2 regions of the Acidovorax sp. FW305-C-20-28 genome follow, and region 2 is predicted to be linked to the other one. Evidence: riboswitches for the same ligand, from Rfam matches in the RefSeq annotation. Region 2 holds a riboswitch; the other holds the start of a gene.

Region 1 (6,041 bases), on a different contig from region 2:
GCCGCCGGGGACTATTCGATACCGCCAGCCAGCCCAAGCTCGACCCGCTGCTCACCCTGGTGGCCCTGGGCACCGTGGCCGACGTGGTGCGCCTGGACGCCAACAACCGCCGCCTGGTGGCCCAGGGGCTGCGGCGCATCCGCGCAGGCGCCATGCCGGCCGGGGTGGCCGCGCTGTTCACGGCCGCGGGCCGCAAGGCGCCGGCGGCCACCACCTTCGACTTCGGCTTTGCGCTGGGCCCGCGCATCAATGCCGCTGGCCGGCTGGCCGACATGACGCTGGGCATCGAGTGCCTGCTCACCGACGACGCGGGCCGGGCCAGCCACCTGGCCGGCCAGCTCGATGCCATCAACCGCGAGCGCCGCGAGATCGAAGGCGGCATGCGCGAGCAGGCCATGCTGATGGCCGAGAACCTGTTCGACGAGAGCGAAGACCCGCCGCCCGCGATCAGCGTCTTCGACCCCGACTTCCACGAAGGCGTGGTCGGCATCGTGGCCTCGCGCATCAAGGACAAGCTGCACCGCCCGACCTTCGTGTTCGCGGCCAGCAGCGCACCGGGCAAGGAGCACGAGCTCAAGGGCTCGGGCCGCTCCATCCCGGGCTTTCACCTGCGCGATGCGCTCGACCTGGTGGCCAAGCGCCACCCGGGCGTGCTGCTCAAGTTCGGAGGCCATGCCATGGCGGCCGGCTGCACCGTGGCCGAAGAGTCCTTCGAGACCTTCGAGCAGGCCCTGGCCCAGGTGGCGCAGGAATGGCTCGATGCCTCGACGCTCACGCGCCGCATCGAGACCGATGGCCCGCTGGCGCCCGAGTACTGCCGCGCCGACCTGGTGGACACGCTGCACCGCGAGGTCTGGGGTCAGGGCTTTGCGCCGCCGACCTTCAGCGAAGAGGTGCAGGTGCTGAGCCAGCGCCTGGTGGGCGAGGCCAAGAACCACCTGTCGCTCAAGCTCATGCACCAGGGCAACCCCGTCGACGCGATCTGGTTCGGCCACACCGAACAGCTGCCGGCGCGAGTGCTGCTGGCCTTCCGCCTCGATGTCAACGAGTGGCGCGGCGAGCGCAGGGTGCAGTTCCTCGTGGAAGGCGCGGAACTCTGACGCGGCGCGCTCAGCCGACGCTCGCCACCAGCCCTTCGCCGGCCAAGGCCGGTGCCGCATCGCCCAGCAGGGCCTCGATGTCGAGCAGGATCAGCAGGCGCTCGCCCACCTGTGCCAGGCCCCGGATGCAGGCCGCATCCGGCGCGCCCGACACCCCCGGCGCAGCGTGCACCATGCCGGCCTCCAGCGTGACCACATCGCTGACGGCATCCACCACCACACCCACGACGCGGGCCCCCAGGTCGATCACGATGACCACGGTGGATGGGGTGATCCCACTGTCGGCGCAATGCAGGCGCACCCGCAGGTCGAGGATGGGAACGACCACGCCGCGCAGGTTCACCACCCCGAGCAGAAAGCCTGCGCTGTCGGGCATGCGCGTGGGCGGCTCGTAGGAGCGGATCTCCTGCACCTTCAGGATGTCGATGCCGTAGTTCTCTTCGCCCAGGCGAAAGCTCAGGTACTGGCCGGCAGCGGCCAGCGGCGTGCGGGTGGCGATCGCGTTCGGAGCATTCATCAGAAGCTCGTCCATTGGTCATCGTCCGGTGCGCTGGCGGGTTTGTCGGCCAGACGGGGCGCAGCAGCCTTTCGGGCCGGCACCGCGGCTGCCTTGGCCAGCGCCGCCTTCGGCGGCGTGGGGGTGGCGGCTGGCGGCTTGATCGCCGGGGGCACGGCAGGTGTACTGGCGTAGCCGATGGCTGCGCTGCCGACGTTGAAGATGGAGACCACCTCGGCCAAATGCTGGGCCTGGTCGCGCAAAGCGGCAGCGGCGGCTGCCGACTCTTCCACCAGCGCGGCGTTCTGCTGCGTCATCTGGTCCAGGTTGGTCACGGCCTGGTTCACCTGCCCGATGCCGTCGCGCTGTTCGCTGGCCGAGGCCGCGATCTCTGCGATCAGGTCGGTCATGCGGCGCACGCCGCCGACGATCTCGCCCATGGCCTGGCCCGCCTGGCTCACCTGGGCCGAGCCCTTTTCCACGGTTTCCACCGAGGCGCTGATCAGGGTCTTGATCTCCTTGGCCGCCTGGGCGCTGCGCTGCGCCAGGCTGCGCACCTCGCCGGCCACCACGGCGAAACCACGCCCCTGCTCACCGGCCCGGGCCGCTTCCACGGCGGCATTGAGCGCCAGGATGTTGGTCTGGAAGGCAATGCCGTCGATCACGCCGATGATGTCCGCGATGCGCCGGGAGGAGTCGCTGATCTGCTGCATGCTGACCACGACCTGGCCCACCACCTCGCCGCCATGCGTGGCTGCCTGGGCGGCCCCCACCGCGAGCTGATTCGCCTGCTGCGCCGTGTCCGAGGACTGGGACACCGTGGCCGTCAGCTGCTCCATGCTGGCCGCCGTCTCCTCCAGGTTGCTGGCCGTCTGCTCGGTGCGGCTGCTCAGGTCGTGGTTGCCATTGGCGATCTCGGTCGAGGCCGTGGACACCGAGTCCACGCCGCGGCGCACCTCCGTCACCACGCCATGCAGCTTGCCCACCATCAGCGACAGCGCCTGCAGCAGTTGGCCGAACTCGTCCTTGCGCGAGGAATGAACCTGCTGGGTCAGGTCACCGCCCGCAATCGCGCCGGCCACGGCCACCGCGCGGTCCAGCGGGCGCGTGATCGAGCGCACCAGCAGGGACGCCAGCAGGATGCCGATCACGAACACCACGGCGGCGCTGGACAGGCCCAGCAGCGTGGCGTTGCGCTGCGCATTTCCGGCCTCGATCTTGGCCGCGTCGCGCTGGGCCTCCTGTACCTTGACGAAGCCCTTGAGCGCATCGACGTAGGCCACCGAGGTCGGCAGGAATTCCTTGAGCGCAAAATCCTTGCGCGCACCGGGCTCGGCCGAAGCCTTGACCGCGGGGAGCTTCTTGAGGGTGTCGAGCAGGGTACCGCGGGCCTCGCCCACCTTGGCCAGGGCGGCCTTGTCGGTCTCCGAGATGGCGCCGGCGCGCACGCTGGACTGGACTTCGCTGATGAGGGCGGAGCCGGCATCCTGGCGGCTGGCAAAGAACTTTTCGATCACCTCGTCGGTGCTCGCCATGCTGGCCAGCGAGCGCTCGGTATTGGTCTCGGTCAGGCCCTGCCAGCGCACCGCCGCCGTGATGTTGGACTCGTAGCGCTGCACATCGGCCAGTGCCCGCTCCATGGCCAGGCTGGAGCGGTACTGGGTGAAGACAAACACGCCGAGCATCAACACCAACAGGCCCAGGATCGTGCCCCACATCTTGGTGGCCACCCGGATATCGTTCAACTTCATTGCTTTTCCCTGGGATTCATCGTGAGGACTGGAACAGGGGCGCCCAGCCCCGTCCATCCCGGGAGGGGCGCCACAAAGGCAGTCAATGCAGGGGGAAAAGAAGAAGCGGGCGCGCGATCAGCGGCGCGCCCTGATGGGGTGCCCTCGCCTGGCGGCAGGTCACCCGAGGACGCAAGTCATCCGGAAATCAGCGGCCCCGCTGCCATACCCCCTCGCGCACGAGGTCTCAGACCGGAAGCTTTGCGACCCCGACTTTCGTACGGGTGTGCCTTTGTTGCGCGCATCCTACCTGTAAGTAAATATGTCAGGAATATGGTCGGGAATAGGCCGCCGCCCGCCCCAGGCTCAGGCCTGGGTGGGGCCCTTGCTGCGCTGGCGCACCACCGTCACCTGCTCGCCGCCCACGCCCCAGTTGTCGGGGTCGATCTCGTCGATGATGACGGTCACGGTCTCGGGCTTCTTGTCCAGCACCTCCTGCATGAGGCGGGTGGCGCCGGCAATGAGCGCAGCCTTCTGGGCCGACGTCGTGGGGATGTCGCGGTTGGCAAGGCGGATGGTGACCAGGGGCATGGCAGACCTTTGGGGCAATGGAAGGGCGCCCATCTTGCATGAAAAAAGGGCAGCCTGGGCTGCCCTCGGGGGTGTCTGGGTAGAAACGCTTGGCAAGCCGGTCAGAAGCTTTCCCAGTCGTCGTCGCCGCCCTTGGCCGTTGCGCGCGGGGCCGGCGCAGGGGCCGGGCCGGCAGCCGCGGGCTTGTGGGCCGCAGCCGGCCTGGATGCCGTGAGCCGCGCCGCGGCCGGGGCGGAAGCTTTGCCGGCAACGGCCGCGCGGGCAGGGGCCGCCACCGGCCGGGCGGCTGCAGCAGCAGGGCGTGGTGGTGGCGCCACCGGTGCCCGCGCAGCCACAGCACCCACGTTGAACATCGACACCACCTCGGCCAGCTTTTGCGCCTGGTCGCGCATCGAGGCCGCCGCTGCCGTCGATTCCTCCACCAGCGCCGCGTTTTGCTGCGTCATCTGATCGAGGTGCGTCACCGCCTGGTTGACCTGGGCAATGCCATCGCGCTGCTCCGTGGACGAAGCCGTGATCTCCCCGATCAGGTCGCTCACGCGCTGCACGCTCGAGACGATCTCTTCCATGCTCTGCCCGGCCTGCGCCACCTGGGCCGAGCCCGATTCCACGTTCTCCACGCTGGCGCTGATCAGGGTCTTGATTTCCTTGGCCGCCTCGGCGCTACGCTGCGCCAGGCTGCGCACTTCGCTGGCCACCACGGCAAAACCACGGCCCTGTTCACCGGCACGCGCCGCTTCCACGGCCGCATTCAGCGCCAGGATGTTGGTCTGGAAGGCAATGCCGTCGATGGTGCCGATGATGTCGCTGATCTTGCGCGAGCTGTCGGTGATCTGCTGCATGCTGCTGACCACCTGGCCCACCACCTCGCCGCCGCGTGCCGCGGCCTGCGCTGCCGTGCCCGCCAGTTGGTTGGCCTGGCGCGCCGTGTCGGCCGATTGCGATACCGTGGCCGTCAGCTGTTCCATGCTGGCCGCCGTCTCTTCCAGGTTGGAGGCCGTCTGCTCCGTGCGCGCCGACAGGTCGTGGTTGCCGTTGGCGATCTCCACCGAGGCCGAGGACACCGAGTCCACCCCGTGGCGCACCTCGCTCACCACGCTGCGCAAGCGCGCCGACATGGCCGAGAGCGAACGCAGCATGTGGCCGAACTCGTCTTTGCGGGTGGAACTCAGCTCGCGCGTGAGGTCGCCCGCAGCGATGGCGTCGATGGTGGTCACCGCCTGGTTGAGCGGGTCGCTGATCGAATGCACCAGGCGCCAGGCCAGGAAGATGCCCACCGCCAGCAGCACCATGGAAAGGACGATGCCCGAGATGGCGTTCTGGATGCGGCGGCTCGTGGCATCGGCGCGGATGGCATCGCGGCGCTTTTCCAGCACCGCCACGAAATCGTCCTGGGCCTTGAGGTAGACCGTGACCAGGGGTGCGAACTCCCTGTCCGCAAACTGCTGGGTGGCCACGGCATCGCCCGCGCCCTTGAGCTCCCAGGTCTTGGCGGTGGCGGCCAGCACGGCCTTGCGCGCATCGAGCACCTTGTCGAGCGCGGCCTTTTCCTCGGGCGCCGTGGCCGATGCGACGATCTTCTCCTGCACCTTGTTGATGGCGCCGATGATCTCCTTGACCTTGGCACCGTACTGCTCGGCCAGCACGGCATCGGTGGTCACCGCACCGCCCATGACCATGTTGACCGCGGTCTCGGTGGCGCCGCGCCAGCGCACGGCCGAGGAGATGCGCCCCTCGATCTCGATGATGTCGTCCATCGCCGCCGCCATCGAATTGTTGCCGCGGTTCTGGGCGAAGCTGGAGAGCAGCAGCATCGCGATCATCAGCCCCAGGAATGCGCCCCACAGCTTGCGGGAGACGCGGATATTGTCGAATTGCATGCTCTTTCCTTGTGAACCTGTGGTGCATGGCGGCTCCGCACAGGCACCAGCGGAAACATTCCATTACATCCAGACAGGCCATAGCCTACGCCAGCCAATGGGCCGCCGACGGCTTCGTTTCACCGGGAAAAACCCGCATTCACGCGAGCCGGCAAGATCCTCGCCACGGGTTTGACCCCGCTCAGACCCTGGGACTGCCACCCAACAGCCTGCGAAAGGCGCGGTCTGTCAGAAGCTTTCCCAG
Region 2 (6,041 bases):
GGCCGCCCTGGCGCTGGGTGTGGTGCTGCACGAACCCGACTACCTGCAGGTGGTGGGCAAGGCGGCGCAGGATTCGCATGCCATCCTGCAAAGGCACCTGGGCGGGGTGGCGCCGTTCGAGCAGGCCATGGCGGCGGTGCGCACCGCGCTGGGGGAGGGGGAGGGCCGAGAGCTGCTGTTCCCGCTCAAGCCCGGCGCGGCCGCACTGCTCGCGCGATTGCAGGCCGCAGGCATTCCCTGTGCGGTGGCGTCATCGTCGCGCACCGACGAAATCACCCACCGCCTGGCGCGCGTGGGCGTGCTGCAGCACTTTGCGGCGGTGGCCGGCGGCAACGAGGTGCTGCGCGGCAAGCCCGACCCGGCGCTCTATGCGCTGGCGGCCGCGCGGCTGGGGGTGGACCCGGCCCGCTGCCTGGCCTTCGAGGACAGCCACAACGGCGCCTGCGCGGCGCTGGCCGCGGGCATGGGCCTGGTGGTCGTACCCGACCTGCTGCAGCCCGCGCCCGAAGTGGCGCAGGACTGTGTGGCCGTTTTGGGCTCGCTGGAAGAGGCCCTGGCCGAGGTGCCGCGCTGGTTCACGCGCAGCACCTGACGCCATCAGATGGCGGTCTGCGACTCGGCTTCGAGCACCTTGCGGCGGGCCATGGCCAGGTTGGCGCGGCTGCGGTCGAGCACGTAGTAGATGAACAGGCCGTCGTGCTTTTCCACGGGGCGGATGATGTGGTACTGGTGGGTCAGGGTGATCAGGATGTCCTCGATGGTGCCCTGCATGCCCAGCGACTTCATGGTCTTCATCTTGGCGCGCACGACCTCGGTGTTGCCTGCGGCCGCCAGCTCCAGGTCCATGCCGCTGCCCACGGATTCGAGCAGCATGCCGCTGTTGTAGTCCACCAGCGCAGCGCACATGGCGCCCTCGGTCTGCATGAGCTGGTTCAGGAGTTCTTTGGGGGTCATTGCCATGGCGTGGTCTCCGGTGGTGGTGGAACAAGGGAACGGGAACGGCAAAACAGGGGATCAGCCCGGCTGCGGCGCTGCGGCGCAGGCCGCAATCACCTGGTCGGCGGTGTTGCGGCAGCTCCAGAGCAGCTTGCCCAGCAGCGAGGATTCGTTGGTGACCACTGTGAGCACCAGGTCGCCCGAGGGCACGGGCACGTTCATCGAGACGATGTGGCCGCTGCCCGATTCGAGGATCAGGCGCTCGGGCGCGCTGTGGCCGGCCTCGCGCGTCATGGCCCCGGCCAGCGCGCTCAGCGAGCCCGACATGGCCGAGAGCTTGTCGGCGTCCTGGCTGTCCGAGAGCGTGGAGGCCACCGTGAAGCCGTCGGCGCTGGCCAGCGTGGCGCTCAGGATGCCCGGGGTGCCGCGCTGCAATTCGCCCAGCAGTTCGGCCAGGCGCGCAATGGTCACCAGGCGCAAGGACGCCTGAACCGCCGGGGCGGCAGAAGGAACGCCGGTGGAACTGTCGCTGCTGCTACTACTCATGTTCGATCTCCGCCATGCTCACCAGGACCGACAGCAGAAGGCGCACGTCGGCATCGCGCCGCACGTCCACCTCCAGCACCGGGGGGTTGTAGCCCAGGGCGCCCAGCTGCTCGCAGTAGTCGGCGATGCCGGGCGCGGGATGGGTGTCGAGCCGGCCCACGCCGACCACGGTGCGCCGCGTGGGCACGTGGGGCGCAAAGGCCTTGAGGTAGCGCGCCACCTCGCCCACGGGGTCGCTCTGCGAGTTGTCGGCCAGCACGATGAGGCCGAAGGCCCCCGCGCCCAGGATGTCCCACATGAAGCGAAAGCGCTCCTGCCCCGGCGTGCCGAAGAGCTTGAGCTTCCACTGGCCGCCGTCCATCTGGCATTCGCCGTAGTCCAGGCCCACGGTGGTCATGGTCTTGCCCGGCATGGGCAGCTCGGCCCAGCCGGTGATGGGCACGTCGGTGGACAGGGCCTGGCCATCGCTGATGGCCTGGATCGCGGTGGTCTTGCCGGCCCCCATGGGGCCGGTGAAGACGATCTTGAGATCGCGGGAAGTGCCTGCGAACACCGCAGGCCCGGTGGAAGGCATCACCATAGCTTGAGCCGTTCTCGCAGGTTGCCGAGCCAGCCTGCGGGCGCGGCGGCCGGGACGGGGGTTTTGGCCGCGGCCACGGGTGCGGGCGTTGCCACGGCGGCTGCAGCGGCGGGCGCCGCAGGCGCGCTCTCCTCCACCGCCAGGCCCAGGGCCAGGCTGGCTTCGAGGAACCAGCGCACCGTGGCCTCGGGCACGCCGCTCTTGGCGCACAGCTGCTCGCAGCTCAGGGGCCGGCTGGTGAGCAGCGCCGCCAGGCGGGGGTGGCCGGCCGCCGACAGGCCGATGGCATCGGGCCAGCGCAGCAGCCGGTACCAGCCGGGGCGGGCCGGGGCGCCCGCGCGGGTCTCGGCCAGGCGCATGGCCAGGCTCCACAGCAGGTGGCGCAGGCTGTGCGAGGGCATGGACCCGATGAGCGCCTCCTCCACCGGGCTCACGCGGTGCGGCTCGCCCAGGGTGTAGGCGCCCGAGAGCAGCGCATCCATGGACATGGAGGTGTGCACCAGCTGCTGCACGAAGTCGAACACGATCTGCTGGCCCCCGCTGATGGGCACCACGGCCCGGCGGCGTTCGGCGACACGGGTGCGCTCGGCGAGCAGGTCGAACATGGCCCGCAGGCCCTGGACCGGGTCGAATTGCGAGGCCCCATGCACCCGCTGGGTCGCCGACTGCAGCACGGCGATGACATTGGTCATGCGCAGCGGGGTGGAGACGGTGAGGTCGGCCGTGGCCTCGGGCAGGGCGCCGGCATCTTCGGGGTGCAGCACGCGCACGGTGATGCAGGGGGCATGGAAACGGTAGGGCCAGCTGCCGGGCACGAAAACCACGTTGCACTCGGCCAGCTGCTCGCTGAAGCGTGCGCGGACATTGACCCCGCCGTCCAGCAGGCGCACCAGCGCGCGCAGCACCATCTGGTCCTTCTGCGCGATGTCCTGCGTACCGATGACCAAGCCGTCGCCCATAGTTCAAGCCCCCTGTGCAGGATGGCGCCCTGGAAGGCGGCCATGGAAGGCCCGGCCCGCGCTCGAAGCAGGAAGAACAGGAACAGGAACGGCGGCGAGTGCGGGACCGTGGCGGTGTTGCATCGCTGGAGGCAGCCTCGTGGTTGTAGGTATGCGACAACAACTGAGACGGCGGCTCCCCTGAGCAACCCTGGATCAACGTGGCAGTCCCGCCGTCCTGGGCCCGGGAACTGCTTCCAGGGCCGGTAGACCGGTGACTTTGCGGACCCGGCTTTCGCACGGGGGTGCCGTTTCAGTGCTTTTCAGTATAGGGGAATGGGTTGCGCTGGCAACCATTAGATTGGCGCGCAGCGCCGCCTGCACCCGGCAGGCTTTTTTCGGGTGTTGTTCTGGCGCACACCCGCAGGGTGGGCTGCGCCGTTCGCACCGGGGCTACTTACTTCTGCTTCTGGTAGGCCTTGTCGGCCGGGGGCCCGCGGTCGGTGTCCTGCAGCCCGCGCTGCACGTCGCGGTAGGCCTGCTGCACCTGCACGTCGGGCTGGCCGTGGGTCATGTCCACGGATTGATCGCGCTCGTGGGGGAGCTTGGGGTCCTGCGCCTGGGGCTTGCCCGTGGCCACTGCACCACCGGGTGAGGGGGTGTTGGCGCTCTGGCGCCGGGTGGTGTCCACCGAGGCGGGGGTCGTGCGGGGTTCGGCGCTTGTGGTCATGGGAATCTCCTGGGCCGCGCCATGGGGCGCGTGTACAGCCCCATGGTAGGCAGGCGCCAAGGGCTGCCGTGTAGGCCCATGCCCTCAAAAATACTGTATGCCCAACCATATGCCACACTCTCGTCCTTATGTCTTCAGCAGAGTGGGCCCAGGCGGCCCTGCAGTCGTTCGATGCGGTGGTGCAGGCCACCCCGGGGTTTCGCAGCCGCGGGGGGCAGCGGCGCATGGCCGAGCAGGTGGCCCACACCTTCAGCCACGCCACGCTGGGCAAGGTGGACGAGGAGGCGGGCGAGGCCGCGCCCACGCGCTCGATCGCCGTGATCCAGGCCGGCACGGGCGTGGGCAAGTCCCTGGCCTACTGCGCACCGGCGATCGCCATGGCGCTGTCACGCGGCACGCGCGTGCTGATCTCCACCGCCACGGTGGCGCTGCAGGAGCAGCTGGTGCACAAGGACCTGCCGGCCCTGGCCAAACTGCTGCCCCAGCCCTTCAAGTTCTCCCTGGCCAAGGGGCGCGGGCGCTATGTCTGCAAGCTCAAGCTCGACCGGCTGGCCGGCACCGGGGAGGCGAGCGAAGACCCGATGGAGGACGACCTGTTCGCCGAGGAAGAGGCCGCGGCCCGCGCCAAGCGCCCGCGCCAGGAGACCGAGGCGCGCATCCAGTTCTATTCGGCCATGTCGCAAACCCTGGCCCAGGGCGCCTGGGACGGCGACCGCGACAGCCTGGACACGCCGCCCGAGCCCGAGGTCTGGAGCGCCGTGGCGGCCGAGGGCGCCTCCTGCACCGGCAAGCACTGCCCGGCCTTCAGCCAGTGCACCTACTACGACAAGCGCAAGGAGTTGGTGGGTGCGCAGGTGATCGTGGCCAACCACGACCTGCTGCTGTCCTCGCTGGGCGCGCGCGTGCTGCCCGAGCTGGACAACTGCCTCTTGGTGCTCGACGAAGCCCACCACCTGCCTGCGACCGCGCTGGACCAGTTCTCCTGCAGCATGGACCTGAGCCGCCTGACCTGGATCGAGCGCCTGGCGAGCCGCGGCCTGCGCATCGGCGCGCTGCTGGAGGTCGAGGAGATCGCCGACATCCCCAAGCATTCGGGCCAGTTGCGCCAGACGCTGCAGGACCTGGCGCGCATCGTGATGGACGTCTACGGCCCGGCCCTCAAGAGCCAGAGGGACACCTGGGGCCCGGCGCGCGTGCGCGTGCCGCGCGGCGAGCTGCCCGAGCCGCTGCTCGCGCCGCTCGGCCTGCTGTCGGCCAGCGCCGAGGGCTTTCTCGAAGCGCTGCGCGCCATCTCCAAGGCCTTGCGCGCCGAGATGCGCGACAAGCCCGACGAGGCGCGCCGCCTGTCCACCCTGTATGCGCAGATCGGCATGCTGGCGCCGCGCCTGGAAGAGCTGCACACCACCGCCCAGCTGCTGCTGCAGGACGCGCCCGAGGGCGCCGTGCCGGCGGCCAAGTGGTTCACGCTGGAGGTGGAGGGCGACTTCATCGTCGTCAAGGCGCATGCCAGCCCCATCCTGCCGGGCACCACGCTGCGCAACCACCTGTGGAGCGCGGTGCGCGGTGCGGTGCTGACCTCGGCCACGCTCACCAGCTGCGGGCACTTCGAGTTCTTCATGCGCGAATCGGGCCTGCACGGCGATGCGGCCGCCACCACGCTGGAGGTACCGAGCCCCTTCGACTACGCCGCCCAGGGCACGCTGATTGCGGCCGAGACGCGCGCCGACCCCAAGAACGCCGCGCAGTTCACGGCCGAGATGGTGGAAGCGCTGCTCTACGACATCGCCAACGTGGAATACGGTGCGCTGGTGCTGTTCACCTCGCGCGAGCAGATGCGCCAGGCTGTCGATGCCCTGCCCACCGCCATGCGCAATGTGGTGCTGGTGCAGAACGCGCTGCCGCGCACCCAGTTGCTCAAGCGCCACCGCGAGCGCGTGGCCGACGGCCTGCCCTCGGTGATCTTCGGCATGCAGTCCTTCGGCGAGGGGCTGGACCTGCCGGGGCGGCTGTGCGAGTCGGTGTTCATCACCAAGCTGCCGTTTGCCCCGCCCGACGACCCCGTGGGCGAGGCCCGCGCCGAATGGCTGCGCGCCGTGGGGCGCGACCCGTTCAGCGAGCTGGTGGTGCCCGCCACCGCGATCCGCCTGGCCCAGTGGGTGGGCCGCGCCATCCGCACCGAGGAAGACCAGGCCCATGTGTACTGCTACGACAAGCGGCTCATGAACACCTCGTACGGGCAGCGCCTGCTCAAGGGCCTGCCGCCGTTTGCGCTGGAACGGCGTACGGCGCGCTGACCCCGCGCGCTGTCGGA

What was found. A riboswitch is a leader RNA that binds a small molecule or an ion and turns the genes downstream of it on or off. The one in region 2 is predicted to bind cyclic di-GMP.
Region 1: another riboswitch for cyclic di-GMP. It lies ahead of AC3WOH_RS22620 (methyl-accepting chemotaxis protein); the one in region 2 lies ahead of AC3WOH_RS01260 (hypothetical protein).

What each region holds. Positions count from the first base shown of each region.
Region 1 covers NZ_JBYSYM010000021.1:89,194-95,234, forward strand. The annotation lists gene recJ (single-stranded-DNA-specific exonuclease RecJ) at 1-1,100, shown strand, start outside; gene AC3WOH_RS22615 (chemotaxis protein CheW) at 1,111-1,617, opposite strand; gene AC3WOH_RS22620 (methyl-accepting chemotaxis protein) at 1,617-3,347, opposite strand; cyclic di-GMP riboswitch class I at 3,534-3,627, opposite strand; gene AC3WOH_RS22625 (tautomerase family protein) at 3,693-3,917, opposite strand; gene AC3WOH_RS22630 (methyl-accepting chemotaxis protein) at 4,019-5,797, opposite strand; gene AC3WOH_RS22635 (methyl-accepting chemotaxis protein) at 6,026-6,041, opposite strand, start outside.
Region 2 covers NZ_JBYSYM010000001.1:256,679-262,719, reverse strand. The annotation lists gene AC3WOH_RS01280 (HAD family hydrolase) at 1-592, shown strand, start outside; gene AC3WOH_RS01275 (hypothetical protein) at 598-960, opposite strand; gene AC3WOH_RS01270 (roadblock/LC7 domain-containing protein) at 1,015-1,482, opposite strand; gene AC3WOH_RS01265 (GTP-binding protein) at 1,475-2,062, opposite strand; gene AC3WOH_RS01260 (hypothetical protein) at 2,056-3,021, opposite strand; cyclic di-GMP riboswitch class I at 3,221-3,320, opposite strand; gene AC3WOH_RS01255 (hypothetical protein) at 3,458-3,730, opposite strand; gene dinG (ATP-dependent DNA helicase DinG) at 3,859-6,024, shown strand.